One region of the Aerococcus sp. NPDC058936 genome, then DNA from elsewhere that is predicted to be linked to it. Evidence: riboswitches for the same ligand, from Rfam matches in the RefSeq annotation. Region 1 holds a riboswitch; each other region holds the start of a gene.
The links. A riboswitch is a leader RNA that binds a small molecule or an ion and turns the genes downstream of it on or off. The one in region 1 is predicted to bind FMN.
Positions count from the first base shown of each region.

Region 2: linked by a shared signal. The riboswitch ahead of ACFW0C_RS08590 (energy-coupling factor ABC transporter ATP-binding protein) and the one ahead of ribD (bifunctional diaminohydroxyphosphoribosylaminopyrimidine deaminase/5-amino-6-(5-phosphoribosylamino)uracil reductase RibD) in region 1 are both predicted to bind FMN.
Region 3: linked by a shared signal. The riboswitch ahead of ACFW0C_RS04195 (ECF transporter S component) and the one ahead of ribD (bifunctional diaminohydroxyphosphoribosylaminopyrimidine deaminase/5-amino-6-(5-phosphoribosylamino)uracil reductase RibD) in region 1 are both predicted to bind FMN.

Region 1 is NZ_JBHYKZ010000009.1:95,586-101,028, forward strand. Features, by position in the region: gene ACFW0C_RS08150 (M24 family metallopeptidase) at 1-680, opposite strand, end outside; gene ribE (6,7-dimethyl-8-ribityllumazine synthase) at 826-1,299, opposite strand; gene ACFW0C_RS08160 (bifunctional 3,4-dihydroxy-2-butanone-4-phosphate synthase/GTP cyclohydrolase II) at 1,318-2,514, opposite strand; gene ACFW0C_RS08165 (riboflavin synthase) at 2,515-3,117, opposite strand; gene ribD (bifunctional diaminohydroxyphosphoribosylaminopyrimidine deaminase/5-amino-6-(5-phosphoribosylamino)uracil reductase RibD) at 3,118-4,212, opposite strand; FMN riboswitch at 4,332-4,453, opposite strand; gene ACFW0C_RS08175 (endonuclease III domain-containing protein) at 4,548-5,186, opposite strand; gene ACFW0C_RS08180 (methylated-DNA--[protein]-cysteine S-methyltransferase) at 5,258-5,443, opposite strand, start outside.
Region 2 is NZ_JBHYKZ010000010.1:64,738-70,180, reverse strand. Features, by position in the region: gene aroD (type I 3-dehydroquinate dehydratase) at 1-521, opposite strand, end outside; gene truA (tRNA pseudouridine(38-40) synthase TruA) at 679-1,536, opposite strand; gene ACFW0C_RS08600 (energy-coupling factor transporter transmembrane protein EcfT) at 1,558-2,346, opposite strand; gene ACFW0C_RS08595 (energy-coupling factor ABC transporter ATP-binding protein) at 2,350-3,279, opposite strand; gene ACFW0C_RS08590 (energy-coupling factor ABC transporter ATP-binding protein) at 3,255-4,097, opposite strand; FMN riboswitch at 4,218-4,343, opposite strand; gene ACFW0C_RS08585 (OsmC family protein) at 4,414-4,863, opposite strand; gene ACFW0C_RS08580 (acyltransferase family protein) at 4,999-5,443, opposite strand, start outside.
Region 3 is NZ_JBHYKZ010000004.1:29,497-34,939, reverse strand. Features, by position in the region: gene ACFW0C_RS04215 (GNAT family N-acetyltransferase) at 1-52, shown strand, start outside; gene ACFW0C_RS04210 (segregation and condensation protein A) at 68-823, shown strand; gene scpB (SMC-Scp complex subunit ScpB) at 820-1,449, shown strand; gene ACFW0C_RS04200 (pseudouridine synthase) at 1,474-2,196, shown strand; FMN riboswitch at 2,260-2,377, shown strand; gene ACFW0C_RS04195 (ECF transporter S component) at 2,486-3,106, shown strand; gene ACFW0C_RS04190 (helix-turn-helix domain-containing protein) at 3,194-4,261, shown strand; gene ACFW0C_RS04185 (RecQ family ATP-dependent DNA helicase) at 4,245-5,443, shown strand, end outside.

The DNA of each region.
Region 1 (5,443 bases):
GCCTCTAACTCGCTTTGACCAATGGTTAGTTGGTTGATTGCTTCAAGGACTGCATCAGAAGCAAGGGAAGCACCATATTCATAACGAGCGATTTCCTCTGCGTTGTTTGTCACACGAGCACCTTCTTTTGGATGCATGTATAGCTGGGTTGCATTCACTACCTTGTCAGAACCGAAAACTTCTTGTATACCATCTACAATAAATGCTGGTATTGAATGATGGTCGTGGAAGTTAGTCATATCATTAGATAAAAGCTTCCAGTCTACTAATCCAATTTGTTTGGAATCATCTACTTTAACGTCTTTAAGATAGTCAGCGAAAGTTTTCGTGAAATCCATAGGTTGGTTAGGTAAAGAGAAGAATGGACAAAGAATACCTTCACTTTGTGTACGTGCCATACTGGTCTTATTGTAGTTCTCATTACCTAAAATCAGTGTCGACGTTCCGTCTTGGTTAATTACTTGGATAGCTTCTTCAAATCGTGGAATAAAACCAGTTAAATATTCAAAGTTACTACCGTGTTCTTTATCTGCATAAATCATCAATGATGAGAAGTCATATTTTCGCATTAACTGAAGGACTTTGTCCTTGCGTTGAGCGAAGGTAGCGTCACTTAAAATGATAGGTTTTCCAGAATTATCTTTGGTTGGCGCTAATGTTTCTTTAAATTGAATCGTCATATGAAGTCTCCTTAAGCTTTTTGCGCAAATCATCAAAAACGTTCGATAATTGAATGCGCTTTATTTTCCCAACTTCCATCTTACCATGATTAAAAATTAAAGCTAGCCTTATGCTGTTAGAGATATTTTCATATGGATTAATGACTTATTGTTGTTTAATTTCTTTGAATAAATTAATCATTTCAATAGCATTCGTTGCATAAGTAAACCCAAGGTTACCAGCTTTAGTACCAGAGCGTTCAATAGCTTGTTCGATGTTTTCAACGGTTAAGACACCAAAGATGACCGGTAATTTGTGGGTTAAACCTACTTGGGTGACCCCACTTGAAGCTTGGTTAATAACCACATCAAAATGACTTGTAGCCCCTCTAATCACAGCACCAAGCGTAATAATGGCATCATATTTACCTGTTTCAGCCATCGTTGCGGCTGTAAGCGGGATTTCATAGGCACCCGGCACCCAAGCTACGTCGATATTTTCTGTCAAAACACCTGAACGCGTAAGGCCATCTTCACAACCACTTAGTAAGCTTTTAGTCAGAAAATCATTGAATCGAGCAATGACAATCCCAATTCTAATATCTTCTCCGTTGTACAATTTTCCTTGAATAATGTTCATATTATTTTCCTCCGTATTTTATAAGTCTAATAAGTGACCCATTTTTACTTTTTTAGTGATTAAGTAGTTTTCATCATCCGGATTAGCAGCCATTTCAATACTTACGCGGTTCGCTACTTGGATACCAGATGCTTCTAATTGTGCGATTTTATCAGGATTGTTGGTCATAAGGTCAATGGATGTTACACCCAGTTCTTCCAACATTTGTGCAGCCGTATGGTATTCCCTTAAATCATCTGGGAATCCTAGGGCATGGTTAGCTTCTACAGTATCCAGTCCTTCTTCTTGTAATTGGTAGGCTTTTATTTTATTGATCAACCCAATACCGCGACCTTCCTGTCTTAAATATAAGAGGACACCTTGGCCAGCTTCGTTGATTTTCCGTAGAGCCTCATGTAATTGTTCTCCGCAGTCACACCGGTTGGAGCCCAACACATCTCCCGTTAAGCATTCAGAATGCAAGCGCGTTAGGATCTGTCCTTTACCTGAAACATCCCCTTTTACCAAAGCTACATGTTCTTGATTATCTACCTCGTTGATAAAAGTATGGATAGTGAAATCGCCAAATTTGGTCGGCATCTTAGCTTGTGATACATGGTGGGTATGACGCTCAGTTTTCATCCGGTAGTTCTGAAGCGCCTTGATAGTGATGACTGGCATATCCCACTCAGTAGCCCGGTCTAGGAGTTCGGCTTGGCGCATCATCGTACCGTCATCGCGCATAATTTCTACACAAACACCCACTGGATTCAGTCCAGCTAATTTCATCAAGTCAACCGTTGCTTCTGTATGACCGTTCCGTTCTAAGACACCATTTTCTTTCGCTACCAATGGGAAAACGTGTCCCGGACGGTTAAAATCACTGGGTTGACTAGCCGGATTTGCTGCTTCACGCATGGTTAACCCGCGTTCAACTGCGGATACACCTGTGCTTGTCTCTTTATGGTCAATAGATACCGTAAATGCGGTTGTATGTGGGTCTGTATTATCATTCACCATCGGCGACAAATTCAACCGACTAGCTACTGCTTGACTCATTGGCTGACAGATTAAACCTTTAGCATGAGTGGCCATAAAGTTGATGTTTTCAGTTGTTGCAAACTCAGCTGCACAAATTAAATCTCCTTCATTTTCCCGATTCTCATCATCCAAAACCATAATGATTTGACCTGCTTGTAAAGCTGCTAATGCGTCTTCGATTGTTGAAAAATCCATCTATACCCGCTCCTTCACTGTAAATTGCTCAATATATTTGCCGACAATATCATTTTCTAAATTTACAATAGTTCCTACTTGATAGGTTGAAAAAATTGTTTGTTGACTCGTGTGAGGAATGATTGATACTTTAAATGTATCTCCTTCAACGCCAGCAACCGTTAAACTTGTCCCATCAATAGCAATAGACCCCTTCATGATGATATAGCGCATTAATGGTTGACTTGTTTGAACCGTGTACCAATTAGCAATGCCATCCGCTTCAATTGCGGTGATTTTACCAATACCGTCAATATGGCCACTTACAATATGACCACCAAATCTCGCGTTGGCTTTCATCGCCCGTTCAAGATTCACGCGGCTATTATTAGTAATTCCTTCTAAAGACGTTTTCGCAATCGTTTCTGGCATTACTTCAATTTGGAAATTGGTATCGGAGTAATTCGTCACAGTAAGACAAATACCGTTGACACTAATAGAGTCACCTAGATTGACATCGGATACTATTTTTTTTGAGGCAATGGTTAAAAGAAGTCCTGCATCATTGTTGATGGCCTCGATACTTTCAATGCGGCCAATATCTTCGATAATTCCTGTAAACATTTAATCTACCCTACTTTCTATCAAAAGGTCTTTACCTAATGGTGTGATTGCCTGAATAGTACTTGTAAGTGCTTGGTCCATCTGCGGAAAACCGAAACCACTGATAGGGCTATACTGGTCAAAACCGCCAATGACTCTAGGTCCAATATAAGTGTGGATTTCCTGGATTAACCCAGCTTCAAGTAACGAAGCATTTAGTTTTGATCCGCCTTCAACATAGATACTTTGAATACCTTGTTGCCCAAGTTGTATGATTAAATCTACTAAATCTACCTTGCCATTTTTTGCATTCACAACCAATAGCTGACAGCCCGCTGCTTGATAGGCTTGGTGAGCTTGTGGATTCTGATTAGTTGTCGCAATAATTGTGGGTGTTTCCTTAGCAGTTTTGACTAATTGGCTGGTTAAGGGGAGCTTCAAGCTACTATCACAAACAATACGGATAGGATTAAGCCCCTCAAAGTCGTCAATTCGAACTGTTAAGGCTGGATCATCAGCAAGCGCAGTCCCTATGCCAACCATAATGGCTTGGTTACTGTGGCGTTGGTAATGGACATGGTCACGTGCAGTTTTGTCCGTTATCCACTGGGAATCCCCAGTGTAAGCGGCTGTTCGACCATCTAATGTCATGGCATACTTCATGGTGATGTAGGGTTGTTGATGGGTCATAAAATAATTGAATTTACGGTTCAAGTTCTGGCTTTCTTTTTCAAGGAGACCTGTTTCCACTTGAATCTGATGGGTTCTTAATTCCTGGATCCCTTTTCCAGCAACTAGTGGATTCGGATCGGTTGCAGCAACCACCACTTTTTCAATACCCGCCTCTATAAGGGCATGGGTACAAGGTGGTGTCTTGCCAAAATGACAGCAAGGTTCCAGCGTGACGTACATAGTTGCCCCTTTTACATCATGCCCTTGTTCGCTGGCATCCTTTAAGGCCTCTCTTTCCGCATGGAGACCGCCGTATTGCTTGTGGTAACCTTGGCCAAGAATCTGATCATTTTTCACAATGACTGCACCTACCATGGGGTTAGACTTGGTCCAACCTTGACCTAGCTTAGCCAGATCTAGCGCTTTTTGCATATAGTCTTTCATTCACTCATCCTTTCCTAAACAACAAATAATCCAGTCAGAGTGACGAAAAAAAGCCCTAGAAATAAGATTCCTAGGGCACACAAATAAACTATAGACTTATAGTATTCGTTTATTTTGATTCTACTCTTCTTCCATCCAGACTTTACTGTCGGTCTCGGAATTACACCGAGTCAGCCCCTAATTAAAGGAGGTCGCGGACTTTACCGCCGGTCGGGAATCACACCCTGCCCTGAAGATTTTATTTGAATGTTTATGGAGATATCATACGGTATTAAAAAGAAAATGTAAACCCAAATGTATTTTTTAAGTAAAAAATATATACTATAGGGTATTTATTATTGGTGAGTGGATAAAAAATTTTCCTTTACTTGGCCATTTTTACCCAAGTATAGTTTCCCAAACTCATCAATTAAGCCATGGAATTCCTGGGCTTCTTCATAAGTGAAGTCATCCGGTAAGTTAATCTCTTGGTATAGGCTTTGATAGGTTGGATATGAATGTCCGGTCAACCAACTAAATAATCGCCTAGCGTAGGCATCAGCGATAAATGCCGGTTGATCAAATATAAAAACGCGAAATACGTCAGCTGTTTCAAACCCTACCCCGTGTAATTTCAAGATTTCACTTCGTAACTGTTTTCCGTATTCATGCTGCATGGCTTGATAATCCCATTTGTGGTTATCAAACCATTGGAAACTGGCTTGAATTGCTCGCGCCTTGTTGCGGTAAAAGCCACTAGGTCGAATCAATTCTTCCAATTCTGCTACAGGTAATCTTAAAATTTCTTCAGGCAAAAAAGCGGTTGCTGATTTTAAATTGGTTAAAGATTTATCCACATTTTGCCAATTAGTGTTCTGTACTAAAATAGCACCTAAAATGATTTCTGCTTTACTATCTGCGGGCCACCAACCTTGAGGGCCCATTTCTTTTAATAAGGTATCGTATAATTTTCTAATAGCTAATTTATCCATCATCTCATCCTAAATAATTTTCCGTTATGTGATATTTTTCTTTGCATCTTTATGTATAAATGAATGGGTGTCTATTATCGCCACACATACACTTGGCGGTTAGCTAGCTTGGATTGGTCAAACCCTTCCAAAGCCAGCAAAGCAATTTTGCGGTCGATACCACCTGCATAACCAGTTAATGCACCGTTAGTGGCTACAACCCGGTGACATGGGATTAGAATCGAGATGGGATTGTGGCCAACAGCCCCGCCAGCTGCACG
Region 2 (5,443 bases), on a different contig from region 1:
GGCATGACAGCCATTTTCACAATATCCGCCCCTGACTGCCCCATCTTTTGTAGACGTTTGACCATATCATTTTCTAAAGGGGTTTTCACAAAATCATGGTAGGAAACGATGACTTTGACTTCGTGTTTGTGGGCGTAAGGAATCAGGTTGTCTAAGATGTCCTGGCCGCGCTCAAACTCGATATCGATAGCGTCGACAGCCTTGGCTTGGATTAAGTACCGGTACATTTCAACATACTGGCTCTTACCTATAGCTGACTCCCCGCCCTCGCTCAAGGTTCTAAAGGTGGCAAGTAAGGGCTTTTGAATAGAAGTTTTCACCCGTTTACTCAATTCAGCCAACTCTTCCAGCTCGTCGAAATCGTCAAAGTAATCAATCCGCCATTCCACCATATCGCCTGGTTGACGGCGGTAGAAATTGGCACAGTTGATAATATCTACAGCATTATCCTCGGCTAAGGGAATAATTATTTTTGGTCTATCCTCCCCGAACTTCAAGGAAGCAATTTTTACACTCTTCATGTTGGACTCCTTCTGACATCAAGGTAAAATAAAAAACTCGATACCATTTGATATGTATATTGTATCGAGTTTTTGCCTTTTAAGCTATATAAAATTTGTGACCAAAGACGAAGCACTTATTCTTCATTCGTATCATCATCCAAATTGTCGACCATCTCTATAAGTCTTCATCTGAATTTGCAACCAAGTCCACACTTGCACCCATAGGAGTCCCTAAGCCCGCTTTATAGTCACTATAACCCTTGGAAACCTGCTGGCGATCTTCTAGTCCTAGGTAATAAACCTCCGCTAAATATAAGCCATGTGCGGCTGCTGTGGGTCCTGCTTCATTCCGGTCTTCGGCTGCAATCAACCGTTTCATCTCATCAACTGGTCTTAACCCGTCCCCAATTTGAAGTGTTGTGCCCACCAAAATCCTGACCATATTATATAAGAAGCCTGATCCTTCAAAGACGAAGGTCAAAGTTTCTGCATCCGGATCAGCCGTCACCTCGGCCCGGTAAATTTCCCGGACAAAGTTGGTTTTATCCGTTTTAGTCGAACAGAAGGACTTAAAATCATGGACGCCGATAATGTCCTTTAAGGCCGTTTGCATTCGGGTAACGTCCGTCCGATAGGGATGGTGGTACATATACTGTCTAGTAAATGGTGAAGGAAACTTGGAGGTATCTACCTTGTAGATGTACTTCTTCCCATTCGTATGGAACCGGGCGTGAAAATCATCTTCCACCCGCTCAACCTTGGTGATGCGAATGGCATCGTCAAGAATTGAATTCAAGGCTCTTAAGACCGCTTCCTCCCCAATTTCCGCTGGGTAGTCAAAATGAATCACTTGGCCGAGGGCATGAACGCCTGAATCGGTCCGGCCTGACCCAACAACAGGAATCGTCTGTCCTTTTGACATAAGTTTTAAGGCTTTTTCAAGGGCCTCTTGTACGGTATGCCCATTTGGTTGCACTTGAAAGCCAACAAAGGGGGTCCCGTCGTATTGCAAGGTTACTTTAAATCTAGGCAAAATGCGCCCTCCTTCTAGTGGCTATAAAATAATCATGACGATGGTCAAAACAGCAAGACCGATACTGGCAAGGGTATCTATTCTGCCCCAATGCAATTGACGGTACTTGGTCCGGCCTTCACCACCCTTGTAACCACGCGCTTCCATGGCAGTGGCTAGGTCATAAGCCCGGTTAAAGGCCGAAATGAACAAGGGAATGAGGACTGGAATAAAGGCTTTCACCCGCTCAAGGATGTTGCCTTCTGAAAAGTCCACACCCCGTGCCCGCTGTGCATTCATGATCTTATCCGCTTCTTCTAGTAGGGTCGGGACAAATCGCAAGGCAATCGACAACATTAAGGCAATCTCATGGACAGGCAAAATGTTACGAACAGGCTTCAACAAGGCCTCCATGGCATCAGTAATAGCCAGGGGTTGAGTAGTCAAAGTCAAAATCGTCGATAGGAAAATAATCAATAGGAAGCGGATAAAAATATAGGCCGCATTGGACAAACCACCAGTTGTTAAGGCTAGTGGCCCAAATGACCACAGGACGTCCCCGGTGTGGGTAAAGAGGATTTGTAGGGCTACCGTAAAAATAATAATCGCAATCATGGGTTTCAAACCGCGTAAAAATACCCTTAAAGAAATCCCAGTTAAAAAGACTAGACTCGTGACCACCACGATCATGATGATATTGGTCGTGACATCAGTTGCCGCAAACACCAATAGCATCATGACAATCAAGCCCACCAATTTCACCCGCGGGTCCAGTTTGTGCATCAAGGAATTACCGGGAATGTACCGGCCAATAATCAATTTATCTTTCATCTATCATTGGCCCCCTTCCTCTGTACTAAGTCCGTTTAACTTGTCGTCCTCATTTTGCCCGGTCGTTAAAGCCAAGTTATCTACGATTAAATCAGTCAAAGCATCTACCGTTAATGGCACTTGAGTCGCTGCATCCCATAACTGGCGGTCTAATTTACCTTGTAAATTAAAGGCAAAATCAGCTGCGTCCGGTAAAGCCAATTGGTGGCTGGCTAACCAAGCAGGGTCGGCAAAGACGTCAGCTGGCGTTCCCTCTTTCACACAAGTCCCACCATCCATCACAATCACGTGGTTGGCATAAGCCGCCACATCTTCCATTTGATGGGTCACTAAAACAATCGTCAACCCTTGGTCTCGGTACAAGCGGTCGAACATAGACATCATTTCCTTCCGACCTTTTGGATCCAGTCCAGCAGTTGGCTCATCTAAAACCAGTACTTCCGGTTTCATGGCAATCACCCCGGCAATAGCTACCCGGCGCATTTGCCCACCAGATAACTCAAAAGGTGACCGCTCAAATAAAGTCGGAGCAATCCCAACTGCTTCTAAAGCCGCTTCAGCTTTCTCACGGGCCGTTGCTTCATCGTCGCCAAAATTCATGGGCCCGAACATAACATCTTTAATGACCGTTTCTTCAAATAGTTGCCCTTCAGGAAATTGGAAGACCATTCCTACTCGTTGACGGATTTTCTTCAAGTCTTTTGGCTTAGCGTCAGCTGACACCACCGTCTCACCAATCCGTACTTGGCCCACAGTGGGTTGTACCAAAGCGTTAAGATGTTGGGTAATGGTCGACTTTCCTGACCCTGTATGGCCAATAATCGCCGTATATGACCCATCAGGAATCGTTACGTTAATATCATGCAAGGCTAAACTAGCGAATGGTGTGCCCGCTCCATAAGTAAAACCTACTTGTTCAAATACGATTTGCATAACCATTCACCCAGCCCTTCTTCATCAAAATACGCATCTGGCACAGCCACCCCACGTTTAGCAAGGGCGCTTTTTAGTTGCTCGGAAAAAGGCACATCCAAACCAATCTCAGTTAACTCATTCCCGTAAGTAAAGATTTCAGCTGGCGTTCCCTCTTTAATAATTTGGCCTTCTTTAAAGACTAGCATCCGGTCAGCTTCCGCCGCCTCGTTTAAATCATGGGTAATCGAAATCACCGTCAGGGCATTATCTTGTTTGATATCCGCCACAACTGCCATCAATTCGTCACGACCTTCAGGATCTAACATCGAGGTCGATTCATCTAAAATAATAATTTTTGGTGTCGTAGCAATCACGCCCGCAATGGCAACCCGTTGCTTTTGACCACCAGATAAGGCTGCTGGCTCCTTGTCGCGATAGTCCCACATTTTAACCCGTTTCAAAGCATACTCAACACGGGCATGCATCTCATCAACTGGCATACCCATATTTTCCAAGGCAAAAGCCACATCATCTTCAACCGTTGCCCCAACAAATTGGTTGTCTGGATTTTGAAAGACTAGCCCCACTTGGCTACGGATATCCCACAAGGTCTCCATAGAAAGGACCTTATCGTCCACCTCAATAATCCCAGATTTGGCTTCTAGTAAGCCCACTAATAATTTTGAAAAGGTCGATTTTCCTGACCCATTATGACCAATAATCGCTAGCCATTCACCTTCGTAGATAGTCGTTGATAGGCCATCTATTGCTAATTTCTCATCTGATTGACTATATTGAAAAGACAAATCTTGAACCTGAATAATCGGTTTCGCCATCTTGTTCCCTCGCTCACTTTATATATTTAAGAAAAAACTCCTCCAATGTTACTTGGAAGAGTTTGTCAAAGAAGCCCAAATCCAGCTAACCACTTGCTTCGCCGTCTCGTTCATCCTGCTATACGCTTCTTCCATCCTGACTGTAACAGTCGGTACTAGAATTCCACTAGTTCAATCACCTATTGCAGCTGGTAATTCGCGGACTTTACCGCCGATCGGGACTCACACCCTGCCCTGAAGACATTTCATATGTTTTTCACTTAGTTTAGTCTACTAAAATCCACCATTAAAAGCAATGGTCAGATGTCAAGACACCTTATCCCTTTGTGTCATCCCCATGATCGTTAGTGTGAATCACCATTTCCTTATAAGCATAGTCACCGATGATTTGAGATACCGGACACCGTCCTTCTGCCTCATAGACTATAGCTTCCGCCTGGTCACGTTGTAAATCGAGGTAGACATCTACTTTAAAATCAAAATAAGTAATGGTCGTTTCCTGATTTAATTTATAGTCCACTTGAACGACCACTTCACTGGCCACACCCTTGATACCGTGTCGGTCTAAAGCAATTTCGATGGTCGCATTCAAGCACGTCGCCCACGATAAGGCGATCAGTTGTTCTGGGTTAGTCCCAGGCTCATCAACTTTCAAAGGACTTGACGTTTGGACCCGCAATGCATTATCCCCTTCAACCCAGGCCGTTCCCTTAAGTCCTTGATCATTATGTACCCGTGTCGTATACAACAATTTATCCTCACCCATATGCGCATTGCCTCCATCCTCTTGATTATGCTTTTATATGGGCCATTATACCCTTAATATTCCTAGTAAAAAAGGCAATTGCACTCAAACCTGTAATTGCCTTTTCACCGAATGATTCATTTATATATGGAAATTTTATTTTTTCAAGACTTCGTACATACCGTTGGTGATAAACTGCAACCACACTTGACCTCCGTCAGGATTAAAGTGGACCCCGTCTTGGCTCAACCAAGTGGATGCTTCCTCGTGGTTACTATAGTATTCATGCCAGTCCAATAAGTGGATGGTATCACCATCGTCACTGGCCGCTTCAGCTAACGTCTTATTGACATCAGCTGCCCAAGGACGGTCGACATGAGTATTGACTAGGAAAATCGTCTTGTCCCGTCCAATCTCATCTAAGAAGTCAGACAATTGGGCTGACGTAAAGCCACCGTTGGCTCCTAGGTCAACAAGAACCGTGTCATGGAGCATTCCCTGTGCTTCTAAGCTAGCTGGATAACTAATTAAGGTATATAACTGGCGACCAACCGCCGCGTCAACGATAGCATTAGGATACAAGGTGTATAAACCTTCCGAT
Region 3 (5,443 bases), on a different contig from region 1:
AGAGTTGGACAAGGAATTGGATAATAAACAAGAAAACACACCCCAAGTCTAGGAGACAAGTGTCAGGATGAACGAACAACCAAGTGAATTAACATTAGATCTAGCGGCCTTTGAGGGGCCGCTTGATTTACTATTACACTTAATTAAAGATTTAAAGGTAGATATTTTTGATATTCCCATCAATTTGGTTACCGATCAATATTTAGCCTATATTCATACTTATGAAGCCTTATCGCTGGATATTGCATCAGAATATTTGGTGATGGCAGCTACTTTATTGGAAATCAAAACCCAAATGATGCTACCAAAAACCCCCAAAGAAGCGGTTGAGGAAGAAGATGATCCACGTGACTCATTAGTGGAACAATTACTTGCTTTCCAGCAATATCAGGAAGTTTCCCATATCTTAGCGGATAGACAAGCTGAACGGTCGTTAGAATATACTAAACAACCATCAGACTTATCGGCTTATCAGGAGAAAATCCCTATGAAGGGTCGCCAATTAACGCCTGATGACTTGTATAGAGCCATTCAAAAGATGGCCTTCCGCTTGAAAAATCAACAACCCATCCAAACCACGATTGCGGGAGAATCATACTCGGTAGGGACTGCAATGGCGGAAATTCGACAAGCCTTCATCGAAGCTGACCGAGATGTGTTAATGTTTCAAGAAGCTGTTTTTCTTGGGAAAATTCAATCACGCAGTCAAATTGTGAGCATGTTTTTAGCGATTTTGGAATTAGTGAAGTCAAATGAGTTATACTTATACCAAGAAGATTTAAGAGCAGATATTCAATTGATTAGACGGGAGGAAAGTGAATGAATGCAGTCGCTGCAATAGAAAGTTTACTTTTCGTAGCAGGAGAAGATGGGATTGCTGTCGATGAACTTGCAAATTTATTAGAGATAGGCCAGGAGTGGGCTTTATACTACGTGATGGTTTTGCGAAATCGTCTCCAACATGACCCCCAATCTGGATTAAGAATTACCGTTATTAACGAACGTGTTCAATTAGTGACTAAGGCAGTATATGGTGAAGTAGTGAAAAATTACGCGGTTTCTCCTTTTGCGACGAAATTGTCTCAAGCGGCATTGGAAACATTGGCGATTATTGCCTACCAACAGCCGGTCACACGAATGACAATCGATGATATTCGAGGTGTTCAGTCATCTAATATGATCCATAAATTACTAGAGCGAGATTTAATTATGGAAACGGGCCGTCAGGATTCACCAGGTCGGCCGATTATTTATGGGGTAACGTCTTACTTCTACCAATATTTTGGCTTGGAGTCCTTAGAAGACTTGCCGGACATTCACAATCTAGTCTTAGATGGCTCGGTAGATGAAGAAACCCTTTTTAAAATTGATGATAATGGTGAACCTGAGCAAAAAGATTTTAACCAGACAGACTTTAACCAAACAAAAACACAAGAAACGACTGAATAGGTCACCAATAGGAGTTATTTAAAGATGGAAAGATTACAAAAAGTGATGGCACATGCAGGTGTTGCCTCGAGACGTGAGTCTGAAAAATTGATTGCCTCAGGACGGGTGAAAGTAAACGGTGAGGTTGTGAGAGAGTTGGGCTATAAGGTATCTAACAATGACCGTATTGAAGTAGACCAAGTACCAATTTACAAAGAAGAGCCAGTTTACTACGTATTTTACAAGCCAACTGGTGTAATTTCTGCTGTGAAAGATGACAAAGACCGGAAAGTGGTCACTGACTTTTTCCCAGGAATCGAACAACGGATTTATCCAGTAGGACGGTTAGACTACAATACCTCAGGACTTTTGTTATTGACCAACGACGGTGAATTCGCCAATACCTTGATGCACCCCCGCTATGAGATCAACAAAGTCTATGTGGCTAAAGTTGAGGGTGTGATAACCGGAGAAGAACGTAAGCAATTAGAACGAGGCGTTGAAATTGACGGCGTGAGAACTGCCCCAGCACAAGCGAAAATTCTTTCTGTTGATAAGGACAAAAAGACCACTATTATCGAGTTGGTTATCCATGAAGGGCGTAACCGCCAAGTCCGTAAAATGTTAGAAGCAGTTGGACATCCAGTTATTAAGTTGAAACGTGAACGTTACGGATTTTTAGACCTTAAAGGATTGAAACCTGGTGATAGCAGAACCCTATTAAAACACGAAATCGAAGAATTGTTAGCAAATGCCAAGAAAAAGTAAGCTTTCTACTTGAAAAAAGTAAGATACTTGTTATAATAGGAACTGTAATTAAATAAAATTTGAAGCAATCTTCAGGGCAGGGTGAAATTCCCGATCGGCGGTAAAGTCCGCGACTCCCATTTGGGACTGATCTAGTGAAATTCTAGAACCGACTGTAAAGTCAGGATGGAAGAAGATGGGCGGACTATGTCTGTTTGCCTATACTCTTTTTACCTTGAAGGTGGAAAGAGTTTTTTTATTTCCACTTTTGAGTGCCAACCCCATGAAGTAGAAAAGGAGAGAAATTCACATGGGAAAAAATCACACTAAAGAAATTGTATTGGTCGCAATTGTTGGGGCGCTATCATTTATATTGATGTTCATTGGTTTCCCAATCATCCCCGCTTTACCTTATCTAAAGGTAGACTTCTCACTCGTACCAATCTTACTCGTTGCATTCATTTCAGGACCTAAAAAAGCAGTTGCTGCCAGCCTGATCGCCAATGGATTACATTATATGTATACAGGTGGTGAAATGGGGATTCCAATTGGTGATGCAACAGCCTTTATCGCAACTATCGCTTACATCTTGCCAATTTACTACTTATTGAAAGACCAAATGGCGACAGTCTATGCAGGCAATAAATCAGCGAAAGAAATGAATTTCGGCAAAACGATTGCTACTTACCTAGCTGCAACCCTTTCTTTAACAGTAGTGATGACTATCTTAAACTATTTCGTGATCACACCATTCTATATGCAAGTCATGAACTTCGATGTAGGTAACATGCAAACTTATATTCTTGCGGGTATCATCCCATTCAACTTAATCAAAGGAGTATTGGTTTCCCTTCTAGCACATTTCGTCCTAGTTCAAACCTTACCAACCTTGGTCAATCGATTCGGTACGCGCGAATATTCACATAATTAAAAGTGAACCCTAGACAATTTTCTGGTATGATAAGACCTAGAGAATCATGTCGAGCATCATAATAATAGGAATGTTGGAGGGATAGGATTGGATACTTTATTAATGGCAATTGCTTTTAAAGTCCAAGCCTTACCCCCGAATTCCATATATCAAGTGTTGATTGGCAAGCGAACAGCCACAACACTTTTTTTTGCATTTTCAAACAATTTAACCGCCTATTTCGGGCTTTATCCAAAACTTGAAAAAGACGTATGGATGTCCTATACCCAAAATGTGGCTGATTACATCTCGGTGGAGGCTATTTTTCGCCAAGAAAATCATAGTCATTATATGCATTTGCTATTTGATAACATCCTTCAAAAAAGAAACGGTCTCATTATTCCAAGCCACCACCACAAGCACCATTTAGCCTTCAAATTATTGCTCCAAGTCCTCTCCAATATTCAGGCCGAAAACTCGCACTATAGCCCAATCGTCCAGGATTTAGAAGTCCAGCAGCTGATCAAAAACTTTATTTCAATGGTCAAAAGGGCAGACGCGTCCCAAGCTGGCTTACAAGTCATAGCCAAAAGCCTTCACCAGCAACTTGCTAAGGAACTATCTGCCTTTCCAGACCAAGCAGCCCTTATCTTCCTAGAACAGTTTGAAGGGGCCAAATTACCGGCACAAACCCTTGAACAAGGAGCAGAAAGCCATCAGATTTCTAAGCGGGTAATCGTCATTAGCCAACAGGCCTTGATGGACCAAATATATCAAACTTGGGTAAGTGGTCATACTTTAGAGGTGGAAACGCAATGGCTGCAAGTCTTCGCCCAAGGGGTTTTCAAACAATTCCCAATTTGGAATCAGACTACGCAAGATACTTTAAATTTGATCAATCAAGGTTGGACGCTGCAGAAAATAGCAGATAGAAGACGGTTAAAATTATCTACCATAACGGAACATATCATAGAAATTGCCCTAAGTTTTCCCGCAATCATTGAACCCTTGGTGGTTGAAGAACTTCATTTGACAGACATTTCCCCCCTTTTAAGACAAGAACCGGATGAAAATTACGAAGCCTTCAAAGCACGATTCGGCGAGAAAGATTATTGGTTATACCGGTATTGGCATATCGTCTACCAGAAAGGAGTTAATGATGACAGATTGGCATAAACGCCTGGAAGAAATGACAGGTTATCAAGAGTTTAAACCCGGTCAATTGGCGAGTTTAGAGGCTTTAGACCGCCAGGAAAACGTGGTGGCTATTTTACCAACTGGTGGGGGTAAATCTTTAATATACCAAATCAACCAATATCACGAATCCGGGGTAACTTTGGTTATTTCGCCCTTGATTTCCCTGATGCAAGACCAAGTCAGTCAATTACAACGGATGGGGTTAGGACGTGGCATTGCCTTAAATTCGACCTATGACCGCAGAGAACAAGCTTATATTTTAAGTCACTTATCTGACTATCAATTCCTATTTCTATCACCAGAAATGCTCCTGAAAGATCAAGTAATCCGGGTCCTACAGCGGATGGACATTCAATTATTAGTTGTCGATGAAGCGCATTGTATTTCTCAATGGGGTTATGACTTCAGACCGCAATATACCGAATTGAAAAAAGTTCGTCAGCTTTTAAAACAACCAAAAACATTGGCCTTATCTGCCACTGCTAACCAATCTGCACTGGCAGATATCAAGGCTTACTTATTTGAAGAGGGAGAACCTATTCAATTGATAAAGGAATCAGTTGATCGGCCTAATATTTTCTACCTATTCGATGAAATTGATGCTGGTGAAGTGAGGGTAAACAAATTGCAAGGCTGGTTGGACAAGCTACCCAAGCCGGGTATTGTTTATGTCCACCATAAAAGTGAACTCGAGGAACTCAACCAATGGATGAAAGCTCATACAGATTTGCGAGTCGCTTCTTACCATGGGGATAGAAGTCTAGAGGATAGGCATATCATCCAAAGCCAGTTTCTACAAAATGAATTGGATGTAGTTTTTGCTACGTCAGCCTTTGGTATGGGAATCAACCATGGTCATATACGCTTTGTCTTGCATTATCACCTCCCCAAGAATATGGCAGATTTTATTCAAGAAGTGGGGCGGGCAGGACGGGACCAGGAACAATCAGTATCCATTGTCTTATATGACAATCGCGAGGCAGCGAGACTGCAGCAAATGCACCGGTTATTGGAAGATGAGGCAGACTTGTTGGATGATTTATTGGCACGGCTGTTTAAACAGGCCTTAACCCAAAGTGAAGTGGACCAATACCCAGATAGCATAAGTGCCATGTTGTACTTTTATCGCCATCATTTTACTGATTACCAAACAGCAAAAGT